Regions from separate parts of the Streptomyces sp. NPDC040718 genome, predicted to be linked through region 1. Evidence: riboswitches for the same ligand, from Rfam matches in the RefSeq annotation. Region 1 holds a riboswitch; the other holds the start of a gene.
The links. A riboswitch is a leader RNA that binds a small molecule or an ion and turns the genes downstream of it on or off. The one in region 1 is predicted to bind ZMP and ZTP.
Positions count from the first base shown of each region.

Region 1 (7,370 bases):
CCGGCGCCGCCGGGACGAGCTGGTGGCCGCGGTGGCGGGGCGGGTGCCGGTGTCCGGGATCGCGGCGGGACTGCACGCGGTGCTGGACCTCCCGCCCGGCACGGAGCGGTCCATCGTCCAGGCCGCCGCCTGGCAGGACCTCGCGCTGGAGGGGCTCGCGCGGTTCCGCCACCCGGACTCGGAGATGCCGCCGCGCGAGGCCCTGATCGTCGGCTACGGCACCCCGCCCGTGAGCGCCTGGACCCCGACGCTGTCCGCCCTGACCGCCGCCCTTCCTTCTTGACGCGGCCCTCGCACCGCTCAGCGCCGGCGCGCTTCCCGGGCTTCGGCCCGCTGCGCCGGCCTCCGGCCGTCGGGCCCGGGGCGGGGCCGGTGGTCGTCTGCGGGTGGAGTGCCGCTGCGCGGGGCCGAGTTCCCCTACCCGCCCTTCAACCATTCTCGCCTCAGACGCCGGCGCGGCTGAAATCAGCCCCGCCGGCGATTGAGGCGCGGGGTCTGGGGCGGAGACCCTGGGAACGGCGGAAGGGCGGGTAGGGGACCGCCCCGCAGGGCACCCCCGCCCGGGCGGGGCGGGACGCTCCAAGAGCGGCACCCCCGGCCCCGCCCCGGGGAACGGCGGCCAGCCGCAGGGCACACCCCCGCACGGTCCCGCCCCGGGGAACGGCGGCCAGCCGCAGGGCACACCCCCGCACGGTCCGGCCCTGGGGAACGGCGGCCAGCCGCAGAGCACACCCGCACTCGGAACGTCCCGCCCCGGGGAACGGCGGCCAGCCGCAGGGCACACCCCCGCACGGTCCGGCCAGGGTTACGGTTCGCCGAAGCGGGACAGGGCCAGGGAGCCGGCCACGGCCACCGCGAAGCCGGCCACCGCCAGCCACGTCAGGCCCTCGCGGGTGCGGTCGCCGAGCCAGGCCACGCCCACCACCGCCGGGCCGATCGTCTCGCCCAGCACCAGGCCCGCCGTCGCCGCCGTGACCGAGCCGCGCTGCAGGGCGGAGGTGAGCAGCAGGAACGCCGCCGCCCCGCCCAGCAGCAGCGCGTACAGCGCCGGGTTGCGCAGCTCCCGCAGGGAGACGGAGTCGATGAGGCGGACCGCCACCTCCACCACCCCGAAGCCCGTCCCCGCCGCCAGCCCGAGCACCAGCGCGCGCGAGCCGTCCGGCAGCCCGCCGGCCACCGCGCCGGCCACCAGCACCAGCCCCGCCACCCCCAGCAGGCCCAGCTTCAGCGCGAGCGTGCCCGTTCCCGAGCCCTCCTCACCGGAGGCCAGCCCGAGCATCAGCAGCCCCGCGCACACCACCCCCACCGCGCCCCACTCCACCCGTGACAGCCGCACCCGCAACAGCCGGGCCGCGACCACCGCCGTCACCGCCAGGCTCGCGGCCAGCGCGGCCCCCACCGCATAGATCGGGACATGCCGCAGGGCGATGATCTGGAGCACGAAGCCGACCGCGTCCAGCCCGAGCCCCGCCAGGTACCGCCACTGCCGCACCGCCCTCAGGAACAGCGCCGCGTCCACCCCCGAGCCCGCCCCCGGCCTCGCCGCGGCCCGGGCCGCCACGGCCTGGAGCACGGACGCCGTACCGAAACAGACCGCCGCACCCAGCGCACAAACCATCCCAACCAGCACGAACCGACTCTAGGTCACCATCGTGACAAGGGTGTGACGGCGGCCGGATTCCATCCCCCCGCGCCTCCGCTCTAGGGTGCAGGCCATGGATACCGGCAACACGACCAGACGACGCATGCGCTCCGGCGCGGTCGCCCTCGGCGGCATGGGCCTGCTCGCCGCCACCCTCGTGGCCTGCGGGAGCAGCGACGAGCCCGACAAGCGCTGCGCCTCCCGCAAGACGCTGGACCACCTGAACTCCAAGGAGTGCAAGACCGGCGGCACCGGCTCGTACTACTACGGCGGCTCCGTCCGCAACGGCAAGGTGACCGGCGGCAGCTTCGACAAGTCCGCCGTCACCCGCGGCGGCATCGGCGGCCACAGCAGCTCCGGCTCCTCCGGCGGCTGAGCGCACATGCAGCGGCACACCATCGAACCGCGCCCCGACTGGCAGAAGACCGTCGAGGAGCAGGGGCTGATCTACCCCCTCACCCGCTACCCCGACGACTCCCTGCGCCCCTACTGGGACGAGAGCGCCTACTACTCCTTCTCACTCCCCGAGGTCGAGGCGCTGGAGGAGGTGGTCGAGGAACTGCACGCCATGTGCCTGGCCGCCGCCGCGCACATCGTCGACAACGACCGCTTCGCGGACCTCGGCATCACGGACCCGAAGCTGGCCGCGCTGATCACCGAGTCCTGGCGCCGGCGCGCCGAACAGCCCTCCCTCTACGGCCGGTTCGACCTGCGCTACGACGGCACCGGCGAGCCCGCCAAGCTGCTGGAGTACAACGCGGACACGCCCACCTCCCTGGTGGAGGCCGCGAGCCCGCAGTGGTTCTGGATGGAGGAGCGCTTCCCCGGCGCCGACCAGTGGAACTCCCTCCACGAGCGGCTCGTCGAGGCCTGGCGCCGCCAGGCCGAGCTGCTGCCGCCGGGCCCGGTGCACTTCGCGCACTCCGAGACCGACGAGCTCGGCGAGGACCTGATGACGGTGGCCTACCTCCAGGAGACCGCCGAGCAGGCCGGGCTGGAGACGCACGCGCTGTCGGTCGAGACGATCGGCTGGGACAGCCTCTCGGGCCGGTTCGTGGACGAGAAGCTCCGCTTCATCCGCGGCTGCTTCAAGCTCTACCCGTGGGAGTGGCTGGTCACCGACGAGTTCGGCCCGCAGGTGCTGGGCACCTACGACCACGGCGGCGGCTCGGGCACCACCGCCTGGATCGAGCCGCTGTGGAAGATGCTGCTCGCCAACAAGGCGCTGCTGGCGATCCTGTGGGAGCTCTTCCCCGAGCATCCCAACCTGCTGCCCGCCTACCTCGACGGGCCGCGCGAGCTGGCCGACACCTGCGGGTACGCCGCCAAGCCGCTGCTGGGCCGGGAGGGCGCCGGGGTCACGCTGCACGAGGCGGGCGGGGAGGGCGAGCCCTTCGTCCCGGCCGAGGGGGAGACGTACGTCTTCCAGGCGCTGGCCCCCCTGCCCGACTTCGACGGCAACCGCGTGGTGCTCGGCGCGTGGGTCGTCGAGGAGGAGGCGGCGGGGCTGGGCATCCGGGAATCGGCGGGGCTCGTCACGGACGAGTACGCCCGCTTCCTGCCCCATGTCATCCTGTAGGGCCGTCAGGGCCGTCAGGATCCGTCAGTTGTCGCCGCAGTAGCTGTCGAAGGACGTCTCGGCCCCCGACTTCCAGCCGAGCCAGTAGGACTTGGAGTGGTCCTGGCTCGTGTCGGGCTGGGCCGGGACGTCGCAGTTCGACCGTGACGCCGCCTTCATGCCGGCCAGGTGCCCGTCCGCGTAGCCCTTCTGGAACTCCCTGGAGTCCCCGGCGGAGGGCGTGGACCCCGCGACCTTGCAGTTCACGAAGACGGGGGACTGGTCCTCGTTGACCGCGAGGACGGTGTACTCGACGTTCTTCTGGAACCGCTGGACCCGGAAGTTGCCGTCGGCGTCGATGTTCAGCGGTTCGGTGGACTCGCCGTCGTTGAGGGTGCGCGGGGGAGTGAACCCCTCGCCGGTGATGACGACGAACCGCCCTTGCGGGTCGGGCGTGACCGTGCAGCTGGCGGCGGGAACCGCCGCCGGGGCGGCGGCGGCCGGTGCGGCGAGGGCGGCGGCGCCGCCGAGGGCGACGGAGGACGCCAGGAGGCCGCAGAGCACGGGGTGTCGGTTGCGTCGGTGCATGGGGATGCTCCCATCGGAGGGTCGGGCCCGGGATCGGCGGGGCGCGCACCCGTACGGGGTCCTCCCATCGTCCGGCGGGCCGCTGCCGGTGTCCACCGCAGCGGCGGGCACGGCCGGCGGACCGGCCGCACCCGCCCATCCGGCCGCTACGCGGAGAGGACCGACCGCAGCTGGTCGAGCCCCCAGTCCAGGTCCTCCTTGGAGATCACCAGCGGCGGCGCGATCCGGATCGTCGACCCGTGGGTGTCCTTCACCAGGACGCCGAGCTCCATCAGCTTCTCGGAGACCTCGCGGCCCGTCCCGAGAGCCGGGTCGACGTCCACGCCCGCCCACAGCCCGCGGCCGCGCACGGCGGTCACCGAACCGCCGCCGACCAGCAGGTTGAGCTCCCGGTGCAGGTGGTCGCCGAGTTCGGCGGCGCGCTGCTGGTACTCGCCGGTGCGCAGCATCGCGATCACCTCCAGCGCGACGGCGCAGGCGAGCGGGTTCCCGCCGAAGGTGGATCCGTGCTCGCCGGGGCGGAACACACCGAGCACGTCCCGGTCGGCGACCACTGCCGACACGGGCACGACACCGCCGCCGAGCGCCTTGCCGAGGACGTACACGTCGGGCACGACGCCCTCGTGCTCGCACGCGAAGGTGCGGCCGGTGCGGCCCAGGCCCGACTGGATCTCGTCCGCCATGAACAGGACGTTCCGCCGGCGCGTCAGCTCCCGTACGCCCGACAGGTATCCGGCGGGCGGGACGAGCACCCCGGCCTCGCCCTGGACCGGCTCCAGCAGCACGGCCACGGTGTTGGCGGTGACGGCGGCGTCGAGGGCGGTCAGGTCCCCGTACGGGACGATCTCGAAGCCGGGCGTGTAGGGGCCGTAGTGGTCGCGGGCCTCGTGGTCGGTGGAGAAGGACACGATGGTCGTCGTACGGCCGTGGAAGTTGTTCGCGGCGACGACGATCTTGGCCTGGCCGTCGGGGACGCCCTTGACCTCGTACCCCCACTTGCGGGCCGTCTTGACCGCCGTCTCCACCGCCTCCGCGCCCGTGTTCATGGGCAGCACCATCTCCTTGCCGCACAGCGCGGCGAGTTCGGCGCAGAAGTCGGCGAAGCGGTCGTGGTGGAAGGCGCGGGAGGTGAGGGTGACCCGCTCCAGCTGGGCCCGGGCGGCGTCGATCAGCCTGCGGTTGCCGTGGCCGAAGTTGAGCGCCGAGTACCCGGCGAGCATGTCGAGGTACCGGCGGCCCTCCACGTCGGTCATCCACGCCCCGTCCGCCGACGCGACGACGATCGGCAGGGGGTGGTAGTTGTGCGCGCTGTGTTCGTCGGCGGAGCGGATGGCATCAGCAGTTCTCGACACGGGGTCTCCGATCGTCCGTCTGGCTGGTGGCGCGGGTGACGTGGGTGACGTCATTTGTATCGTCGCTCGGATCGTGGAACCGGAAACCTCCTCGGTGCCGCGCCCGCTATGGTGTTCGGTACGCACGGCGACTGGCGTACGGAGAACCGACTCCGGGGGAGTCGTGCGCGCACGACCGCACACAGGGCCGCTCGCCTGGGCCTCGCGGGGACGAGATTCGACATCGACCCCGGAGGAGCCGCGATGACCGCGCACCGCCAGCCCGCCCTCTACGCAACCGACCCCGAGCTCGCCTCGCTCGTGTCCGCCGAGGAGACCCTCCAGGCGGAGACCCTGCGGCTGATCCCCAGCGAGAACTACGTCTCCGCGGCCGTGCTGGAGGCCTCCGGCACCGTCCTGCAGAACAAGTACAGCGAGGGCTACCCGGGCCGCCGCTACTACGAGGGCCAGCAGAACATCGACCGCGTCGAGGCCCTCGCGATCGAGCGGGCCAAGGGCCTGTTCGGGGTGGACCACGCCAACGTCCAGCCGTACTCCGGCTCCCCGGCCAACCTGGCCGTCTACCTGGCCTTCGCGAAGCCCGGCGACACGGTGATGGGCATGGCCCTCCCGATGGGCGGGCACCTGACGCACGGCTGGGGCGTCTCGGCCACGGGCTCCTGGTTCCGCGGCGTCCAGTACGGCGTCCGGCCCGACACGGGGCTCGTCGACTACGACGCGGTGCGGGCGCTGGCCCTGGCCGAACGCCCGAAGATCATCTTCTGTGGCGGTACGGCCCTGCCCCGCACCATCGACTTCGCGGCCTTCGCCTCCATCGCCGAGGAGGCCGGCTCGATCCTGGTCGCGGACGTGGCCCACATCGCCGGCCTGATCGCCGGCGGGGCCCACCCCTCCCCGGCGGGCCACGTGGACGTGATCTCCACGACCACCCACAAGACCCTGCGCGGTCCGCGCGGCGCGATGCTGATGTGCCGCGAGGAGCACGCGAAGGCCATCGACAAGGCGGTCTTCCCGGGCCTCCAGGGCGGCCCGCACAACCAGACGACGGCGGGCATCGCGGTGGCCCTGCACGAGGCCGCGCAGCCGTCCTTCGTCTCGTACGCGCACGCGGTCGTGGCCAACGCGAAGGCGCTGGCCGCGGCGCTCCTGGAGCGGGGCTTCGACCTGGTCTCGGGCGGTACGGACAACCACCTGATCCTGATCGACCTCACCGGGAAGGACGTCCCGGGCAAGGTCGCGGCGAAGGCCCTGGACCGGGCGGGCATCGTGGTGAACTACAACACGGTGCCGTTCGACCCGCGCAAGCCGTTCGACCCGTCGGGCATCCGCATCGGCACGCCCTCGCTGACCTCCCGCGGCCTGGCGGCGGAGCACATGCCGGCGGTGGCGGACTGGATCTCCCGCGCGGTGGACGCCGCCGCCAAGGCCGACGAGCCGGCCCTCGCCGCGATCCGTTCCGAGGTCGCGGAGCTCATGGCCGCCTTCCCCGCCCCCGGGCTGCCCCTTTCCTGAGGCATGTGCCGGGCCCCTCCTCCACGCGGCGCGTGGAGGAGGGGCCCGGCCCGCCGGGCGGAGGGGCGCCGGGCAGGTGGAAGAATGGGGGCATGGCTTCTGACCGTCCTCGCGCGCTCTCCGGCATCCAGCCCACCTCCGGTTCGTTCCACCTCGGGAACTACCTCGGAGCGATCCGCCAGTACGTCGCCCTCCAGGAGACGCACGACGCCTTCTACATGGTCGTCGACCTCCACGCGATCACCATGCCGCAGGATCCGAAGGACCTCCGCGCGAACACCCGGCTGTCCGCCGCGCAGCTCCTCGCCGCCGGCCTGGACCCCGACCGGTGCACGCTCTTCATCCAGAGCCACGTCCCGGAGCACGCGCAGCTCGGCTGGGTCATGAACTGCATCACCGGCTTCGGCGAGGCCAGCCGGATGACCCAGTTCAAGGACAAGTCCGCCAAGGGCGGGGTCAACAGCGCCAGCGTCGGCCTGTTCACGTACCCGATCCTCCAGGTCGCCGACATCCTCCTCTACCAGGCGAACGCCGTCCCGGTCGGCGAGGACCAGCGCCAGCACATCGAGCTGACCCGCGACCTGGCCGAGCGCTTCAACCAGCGCTTCGGCCGGACCTTCACCCTCCCCGCCGCGCACATCGTCAAGGAGGTCGCGAAGATCTACGACCTCCAGGACCCGGCGATCAAGATGTCGAAGTCCGCGTCCTCCCCCAAGGG
Region 1 covers NZ_JBVIXO010000001.1:925,984-933,353, reverse strand. Annotated here, with positions in the region: gene pdxR (MocR-like pyridoxine biosynthesis transcription factor PdxR) at 1-283, shown strand, start outside; gene ACZ597_RS04330 (DMT family protein) at 806-1,618, opposite strand; gene ACZ597_RS04325 (hypothetical protein) at 1,716-2,018, shown strand; gene ACZ597_RS04320 (glutathionylspermidine synthase family protein) at 2,025-3,221, shown strand; gene ACZ597_RS04315 (hypothetical protein) at 3,246-3,788, opposite strand; gene rocD (ornithine--oxo-acid transaminase) at 3,935-5,140, opposite strand; ZMP/ZTP riboswitch at 5,258-5,348, shown strand; gene ACZ597_RS04305 (serine hydroxymethyltransferase) at 5,384-6,652, shown strand; gene trpS (tryptophan--tRNA ligase) at 6,745-7,370, shown strand, end outside.

Region 2 (7,370 bases), on a different contig from region 1:
CCGTCGGGGAGCACCGGTGGTCCATGTGCCTGGCCGCCCTGGCCGTGCAGTGGCTGCCCGCCCTCTCCAACCTGGCCGGCACCCGGTACGTGGGCGCAGTCCAGGTGGTCGCGACCGTCCTGAAGCTGGTCCCGCTGCTGCTCGTGGCCGTGGGCGGACTGTTCTTCTTCGACCCGGCGAACCTCGGCCCCTTCCAGGCCACCGACCAGAGCCCCGTGGGGGCGGTCTCGGCCTCCGCCGCGATCCTGCTCTTCAGCTACATCGGCGTCGAGTCCGCCGCCGTCAGCGCGGGCGAGGTCCGCGACCCGGCGCGCAACGTCGGCCGGGCCACCGTCCTCGGCACCGTCGGCGCCGCCACCGTGTACCTGCTCGGAACCCTGGCGGTCTTCGGCCTGGTCGCCCACGAGAAGCTGGTCTCCTCCCAGGCCCCGTTCACGGACGCGGTGAACGCCATCTTCGGCGGCACCTGGGGCGGCACCCTCGTCGCCGGTGCGGCCGTGGTCTCGATGCTCGGCGCCCTCAACGGCTGGACCCTGCTCAGCGCGCAGACCCCGTACGCGGCCGCCAGGGACGGGCTCTTCCCGAAGGCCTTCGAGAAGAAGCAGCGCGGCGTCCCGGTCGTCGGTGTGGTGGTCACGGTCGTCCTGGCCTCCGCCCTCACGGTGTACAACTACACGGCGGGCTCGGCGCGCGTCTTCGAGATCCTCGTCCTGGTCACGACCTTCACCGCGACCGTCCCCTACCTGCTCTCCACCGCCGCCCAGCTCTACTTCCTGGCCTCGGGCCAGGGCGAGCGGGTCCGGCGCGGGCGGCTGGTCCGCGACGCCGTCCTCGCCGGCACGGCCTTCGCGTTCTCGATGTGGCTGGTCGCCGGGTCCGGCTACGCGGCCGTCTACCAGGGCGTGCTGTTCCTCTTCGCGGGCGTCCTCGTCTACGCGCTGATGGCCGCCCGCAAGCGCCGCGCGGCCGGTACGGCCGCGGAGTAATTTGGAAGAAAGACTGGCCAGGGGGGCTCCGAGGGGTCGCCATGTCCGCGATCAGCCATACCATCGACATCGACCGCAGGCCCGAGGACGTCTTCGCCTACGTGACGGACCCCACGCACCTGCCCGAGTGGCAGGACAGCGCCGTGGCCGCCGTCCCGATGGGCGACCTGCCCGTGCACGTCGGTTCCAGGGTCGCCATCACCCGGCAGTTCGGCAAGCGGAGGATCCCCACCACCGTGGAGTTCACCGAGCTCGACCCGCCGAGGAGCTGGCACGTCCACGGGGTCGACGGGCCGGTCCGGCCGGACGTGCAGGGCAGGATCGAGCCCCTCGACAACGGGACGCGCTCACGCGTGACGCTGTCGGTCGACTTCGAGGGCCGCGGGCTGGGCCGGGGGCTGGTCCCCCTGGTGGTGAAGCCCAGGCTCCGCAAGGAGATGCCGCGCAGCGAGGAGAAGCTCAAGCACCTGCTGGAGCACTGACCGCCGCCGCGCCGGCGGCGGGAAAACGCGGAGGCCCGCGCCTGACGGCGCGGGCCTCCGGTGTTTCCGATACCGGGACCGGATCAGTCCAGGTAGTCGCGCAGGACCTGCGAACGCGACGGGTGGCGCAGCTTCGACATGGTCTTGGACTCGATCTGGCGGATGCGCTCACGGGTGACCCCGTACACGCGGCCGATCTCGTCCAGCGTCTTCGGCTGGCCGTCGTTGAGGCCGTAGCGCATGGACACCACGCCCGCCTCACGCTCGGAGAGCGTGCCCAGGATCGACTGCAGCTGCTCCTGGAGGAAGGTGAAGGACACGGCGTCGGCCGGGACGACCGCCTCGGAGTCCTCGATGAGGTCACCGAACTCGCTGTCGCCCTCCTCACCCAGCGGGGTGTGCAGGGAGATCGGCTCGCGGCCGTACTTCTGGACCTCGATGACCTTCTCGGGGGTCATGTCGAGTTCCTTGCCCAGCTCCTCCGGGGTGGGCTCGCGTCCCAGGTCCTGGAGCATCTGGCGCTGCACACGGGCGAGCTTGTTGATGATCTCGACCATGTGCACCGGGATGCGGATGGTGCGCGACTGGTCGGCCATGGCACGCGTGATCGCCTGCCGGATCCACCAGGTCGCGTACGTGGAGAACTTGAAGCCCTTGGTGTAGTCGAACTTCTCCACCGCGCGGATCAGACCGACGTTGCCCTCCTGGATCAGGTCCAGGAAGAGCATGCCGCGGCCCGTGTAGCGCTTGGCCAGCGAGACCACGAGGCGGAGGTTGGCCTCCAGCAGGTGGTTCTTGGCCCGGCGGCCGTCCTCGACGAGGATCTCCAGCTCGCGCTTGAACGCGGGCTTGTGGTCCTCCTCCTCTTCGAGCTTGTACTCGGAGAACAGGCCCGCCTCGATGCGCTTGGCGAGCTCGACCTCCTGCTCGGCGTTGAGGAGCGGCACCTTGCCGATCAGCTTCAGGTAGTCCTTGACGGGGTCGGCGGTCGCGCCGGCCACCATGACCGTCTGCGCCGGGGCGTCGTCCTCGTCCTCGTCGGACAGGACGAAGCCCTGGCCGGCGGCCTTGGGCGCCTCCTCCTCGGTGTCCTCGGCGAGGTCCTCGACGGCCCAGTCCTCACCCTCGACGGCCGGGTTCTCGGCGTCGTCGGCGTCCTTGGCACCGGCCTTCTTCGAGGCGGCGGTCTTCTTGGTGGCCGTGGCCTTCTTGGCGGCGGCCTTCTTGACCACGCGCTTCTTCGGCTCGGCGGCGGCCTCGGCCGACACCTCCTCCGACGCGGCGGCCGACGGAGCGGATATCGCCGCGGCGGCGGCCGGGGCGGGAGCGGTGGCGGAGGCCTTGCGCGCGCCGATGGGGCGCGGCGGGGCCACCGCCTTCTTCGTCACGGTGCGGGCCGGGGCGGCAGCTGCCTTGCGGGGCTTCTTGGCAGCAGCCTTCGTGGCGGGGGCGGCGCTGACGTGGAGGGCGACACCCTCCTCGTCCAGGACCTGGTTCAGGCTGCGCAGGACCCGCTTCCACTGGTCCACCGGGATGCGGCCGGCCTCGAAGGCCTGGCGGACATCGTCACCGTTGATGTGACCCTGCTCGCGGCCGCGCTCGACGAGCGCGACCAGGGCCTCGGATTCGGCGATCTCCGGAGGGAACGTACGGGACGGGCTGAGCGACACAAGGAGCCTCTCGTTGCGAACAGATAAGGAGTGGGCGGGACATCATCGCGCGGACTCGGGAAACAGACCGAAGCGGGTCTGTATTCCGGGGCCGCGCGAGGACACCTGTCGGTTCATCGCCTGCCCGAGTCGATTCGTTACGCGCTGAATTGAGTGACCTGCGCCACGCTGTGGCCGCGCAACCGATCCGGCGGGGATCCGTCCGCACTTCAGGTCACTCCTTCTTGCGGGCCTCGATGAGGAAACGGGCGGTGTGCGCGACGAACGGACCCTCCCTCCCGATCCGTTCGTGGAGCTCGCGCAGCCGGTCGCGGTACTGTCCGACCGTGAAGCCGGGAACCATCCAGATCACCTTCCTCAAGAAGTAGATCACGGCACCGATGTCGTGGAACTCCGTACGCAGCCGCTCGGAGCGCAGGTCGGTGATCTCCAGACCGGCCCGCGCGGCGTCGGCGACCGCGTCGTCGGGGTGGCGGGCGCGCCGGACCTCCTCCGGCTGCGGGCCGAGGAAGTACTCGACGAGCTCGAAGACGCTCGCCGGACCCACCTGCTGCGACAGGTAGGTGCCGCCCGGCACCAGCACGCGGGCGATCTCGTCCCACCAGATGGTGACCGGGTGGCGGCTGGCGACGAGCTCGAAGGCCGCGTCCCCGAACGGCAGCGGCGGCTCGTCGGAGTCCGCCACCACCACCGCGCCCAGCGGGTGCAGCAGCCGGGTCGCCCTGTCGATGTTCGGCGGCCAGGACTCGGTGGCGGCCGTCAGCGGGGGCAGCGGGCCCGCTCCGGCGAGCACCTCGCCCCCGCCGGTCTGGATGTCCAGGGCCGAGCGGACGGTCGCCAGGCGCTCCCCCAGCAGCCGCTGGTAGCCCCAGGAGGGCCGCTGCTCCGTGGCCCGGCCGTCGAGCCAGGAGAAGTCCCAGCCGTCGACGGAGACGGACTCCGCCTCGGCGACGAGATGGTCGAAAGTGCGCGTCATGTCTCGATCGTCCCAGCTCGGACCCCGGTCATCCACCGGATATGTCGACTACAGTGGGCCCCGGGCCGTGACTGGCGTTCGGGTGGATCACCACCGGGGAGCGGCCCGGCGTACACCTCCACGGTCCGTACGCCGTCTGCCGCGCGCCTGGGCGAACCGCGATCCGCAGCGACGTTCAGGAGACCCCGTGACGACTGCCCCCACCGCCACCGCCCAGCTCATGGACGGCACCGCCCTCGCCCGCCGCGTGTCGGAGCGGACCGCCGCCCTCGCGGCGAAGATCACCGAGCGCACCGGCACCGCGCCCTGCCTGGCCACCGTCCTCGTCGGCGAGGACCCCGCTTCCGTGACCTACGTCAAGATGAAGCAGAACCGGTGCGCCAAGGCCGGGATCACCTCCCGCCACGTGGAGCTGCCGGCCGGGACCACCACCGAGGAGCTCGTCGCCGCGATCACCGCCCTCTCCGAGGACCCGGAGATCAGCGGCATCCTGCTCCAGCACCCCGTCCCGCACCACATCGACGAGCGCGCCGCCTTCGAGGCCATCGCCCCCGGCAAGGACGTCGACGGCGTCACCATGCACTCCTTCGCCGCCATGGGCTTCGGCCTGCCCGGCTTCGTCTCCTGCACCCCCGGCGGCATCATGCGCCTGCTGGAGGAGTACGACGTGGACCTCACCGGCAAGCACGCCGTCGTCGTCGGCCGCAGCGCGATCCTGGGCAAGCCCGCCGGGATGCTGCTGCTGGAGAAGAACGCCACCGTCACCTACTGCCACTCCCGCACCCAGGACCTGCCCTCGATCGTGCGCCAGGCGGACGTCCTGGTCGCCGCGGTCGGCAAGGCCGAGTTCATCCGGGGCGAGGACATCAAGCCCGGCGCGGTCGTCCTGGACGCCGGCTACAACGAGGGCAACGTCGGCGACGTCCACTTCGAGTCGGCCGCCGCCCGCGCCTCCCTCATCACCCCGGTCCCCGGCGGCGTCGGCCCGATGACCATCGCGGTCCTGCTGGAGCAGACCGTCCAGGCCGCCGCGGCCCAGGCCGGGCTGGACCTCGCTGAGCTCTGAGGCGATCATCTTGTGGCGCGGCCCCGCGTGACGGCCGCGCCACAAGCTTGGGGGACTCGGATGGACCTGTTCGCACCGCTCGACCTGCCGGGGGGCACCACCCTTCCCAACCGTCTCGCCAAGGCCGCCATGGAAGAGAGCCTCGCCGCCCAGCCCGGCCAGCTCCCCGACGGGCGCATGGAGCGGCTGTACGCCCGCTGGGCGCGCGGCGGCGCCGGCCTGGTCATCACCGGCAACGTGATGGTCGACCGCCGGGCCCTGACCTCCCCGGCCACCGTCGTCCTCGACGAGGACTCCCCGCTGGAGCCCTTCCGCCGCTGGGCCGCGGCCGCGACCTCGGGCGACGCCCGGGTCTGGATGCAGATCAACCACCCCGGCCGGCAGGTCGGCTCCGACATGCCCGGCACCGCCTGGGCCCCCTCCGCCGTCCCCATCCGCCTCGGCCGGCACACCAAGCGCTTCGCCCGCCCCACCGCCATGACCGAGGCCGACATCGAGGCGACGATCGCCCGGTTCGCCCTCACCGCCCGGCGGGCCGAGGAAGCGGGCTTCCACGGCGTACAGGTCCACGCCGCGCACGGCTACCTCCTCAGCCAGTTCCTCTCCCCGCTCGTCAACCGGCGCACCGACCGCTGGGGCGGCAGCCTGGACAACCGCGTCCGGATGCTCACGCAGATCCTCGCCGCCGTCCGCGACCGGGTCTCGGACGGCTTCGCGATCGGGGTGAAGCTGAACGCCGCCGACTTCCAGCGCGGCGGCTTCGACAGCGAGGAGGCCGCCCAGGTCATCAAGGCCCTCGCCGGCCTCGGCGTGGACCTGGTCGAGCTGTCCGGCGGCACCGTGGAGAGCCCCGCCAGCATGGGCCACACCACCGACCAGCGGACCCTGGAGCGGGAGGCCTACTTCCTCTCCCTCGCGGAGCGCCTGCTGGAGACCGCGGCCGTGCCGCTGATGCTGACCGGCGGCATCACCCGCCGCGACACCGCCGAGAAGGCCCTGGCCCGCGGCGTCGCCGTCGTCGGCATGGCCTCCGCCCTGGCCCTGCGCCCCGACCTGCCCGCGCGCTGGCGCGCCGGCGAGGACGTACGGGTGGCCGTGCCCCGGCTCGCCTGGCGGGACCGGAGCCTGGCCGCCGCGGGCACGCTGGCCCTCGTGCGCTTCCAGCTGGACCGGCTGGCCCGGGGGCTGGAACCCCGCGCGCGCGTCTCACCGCGCTGGATCTTCACCGCGGACTCCCTCCGGCACCGGCGCAGGGTCCGCGCGTACGGGGCGTGGCTCTCCCGCGAGCCGGCCCCCGGCACCCCCTAGCCGGCCTCCTGGCCGACCGGCAGCCCCCGGCGGGCCGCTTCCACGATCGGCGAGCTGCGGAACTCCCGGGCGAGCGCGGCCAGGGGCTGCCCGTCGAGGCGGTACGGGGCGGGTTCCGCGGAGCCGGCGCCCGGGGTGCCGGACCGTTCGGCGGCGGCCCGTGACCGGCAGGCGGCGGCGAGCATGGCCGCGTCCGCCACCACGGAGGCGCCCGCCTCGGCCAGGCCCTGGCGGCGGGCGGCCCCGTACGCTTCCGCCCGCACGGCGGGGTCGAACCAGCTCGCCAGGGCCAGCAGCCCGTCGTCGATCACCGACTCTCGGTGGATCAGCCGGATCCCGACCGGCGACCACCAGGTCAGCGGCACCCTCGCCACACTGAGGTGGGCGAATCCGCGCAGGGCCTTCCACAGCGGGCGCAGCCGCCGGTACTGGCTGAAGTCCCGCCAGGCCTCCGAGCCGCCGACCATCGGGACGATGAACCCGGTACCCACCAGCAGCGCCGCCGCCGACGCGAGCGGCGGGGCCGCGTACGTGGACAGGCCGTCCCAGTCGCGGCCGGCCCAGCGCGCCCCGACGGCGGCCCACTTCGCGACGAGGTAACCGAGGTCCAGCACCCCGCCGAGGGTCAGCAGCGCCAGCCCGGTCCGCAGCGGCCGCAGCGCGGGATCCACCCGCAGCATCCACTTCAGGCAGAGCAGGCTCAGCGCGGCGCTGCCGACGGTGTGCGCCAGCAGGTAGCAGACGATCATCTCGCGCAGCCACGGCGTGTTCGCGTAGTACGTGTCCAGGTCCCGCAGCCGCTCCACGTGCGCGTCCCCGACCACGAAGAAGACCACGATCAGCACGGTGACCGCGCTGAACACCCCCACCGTCGCCCAGGTC
Region 2 covers NZ_JBVIXO010000005.1:391,059-398,428, reverse strand. Annotated here, with positions in the region: gene ACZ597_RS15970 (amino acid permease) at 1-986, shown strand, start outside; gene ACZ597_RS15965 (SRPBCC family protein) at 1,028-1,468, shown strand; gene ACZ597_RS15960 (RNA polymerase sigma factor) at 1,552-3,138, opposite strand; gene ACZ597_RS15955 (methyltransferase domain-containing protein) at 3,353-4,114, opposite strand; ZMP/ZTP riboswitch at 4,172-4,274, shown strand; gene ACZ597_RS15950 (bifunctional 5,10-methylenetetrahydrofolate dehydrogenase/5,10-methenyltetrahydrofolate cyclohydrolase) at 4,335-5,180, shown strand; gene ACZ597_RS15945 (NADH:flavin oxidoreductase/NADH oxidase family protein) at 5,241-6,488, shown strand; gene ACZ597_RS15940 (MAB_1171c family putative transporter) at 6,485-7,370, opposite strand, start outside.
Region 2: linked by a shared signal. The riboswitch ahead of ACZ597_RS15950 (bifunctional 5,10-methylenetetrahydrofolate dehydrogenase/5,10-methenyltetrahydrofolate cyclohydrolase) and the one ahead of ACZ597_RS04305 (serine hydroxymethyltransferase) in region 1 are both predicted to bind ZMP and ZTP.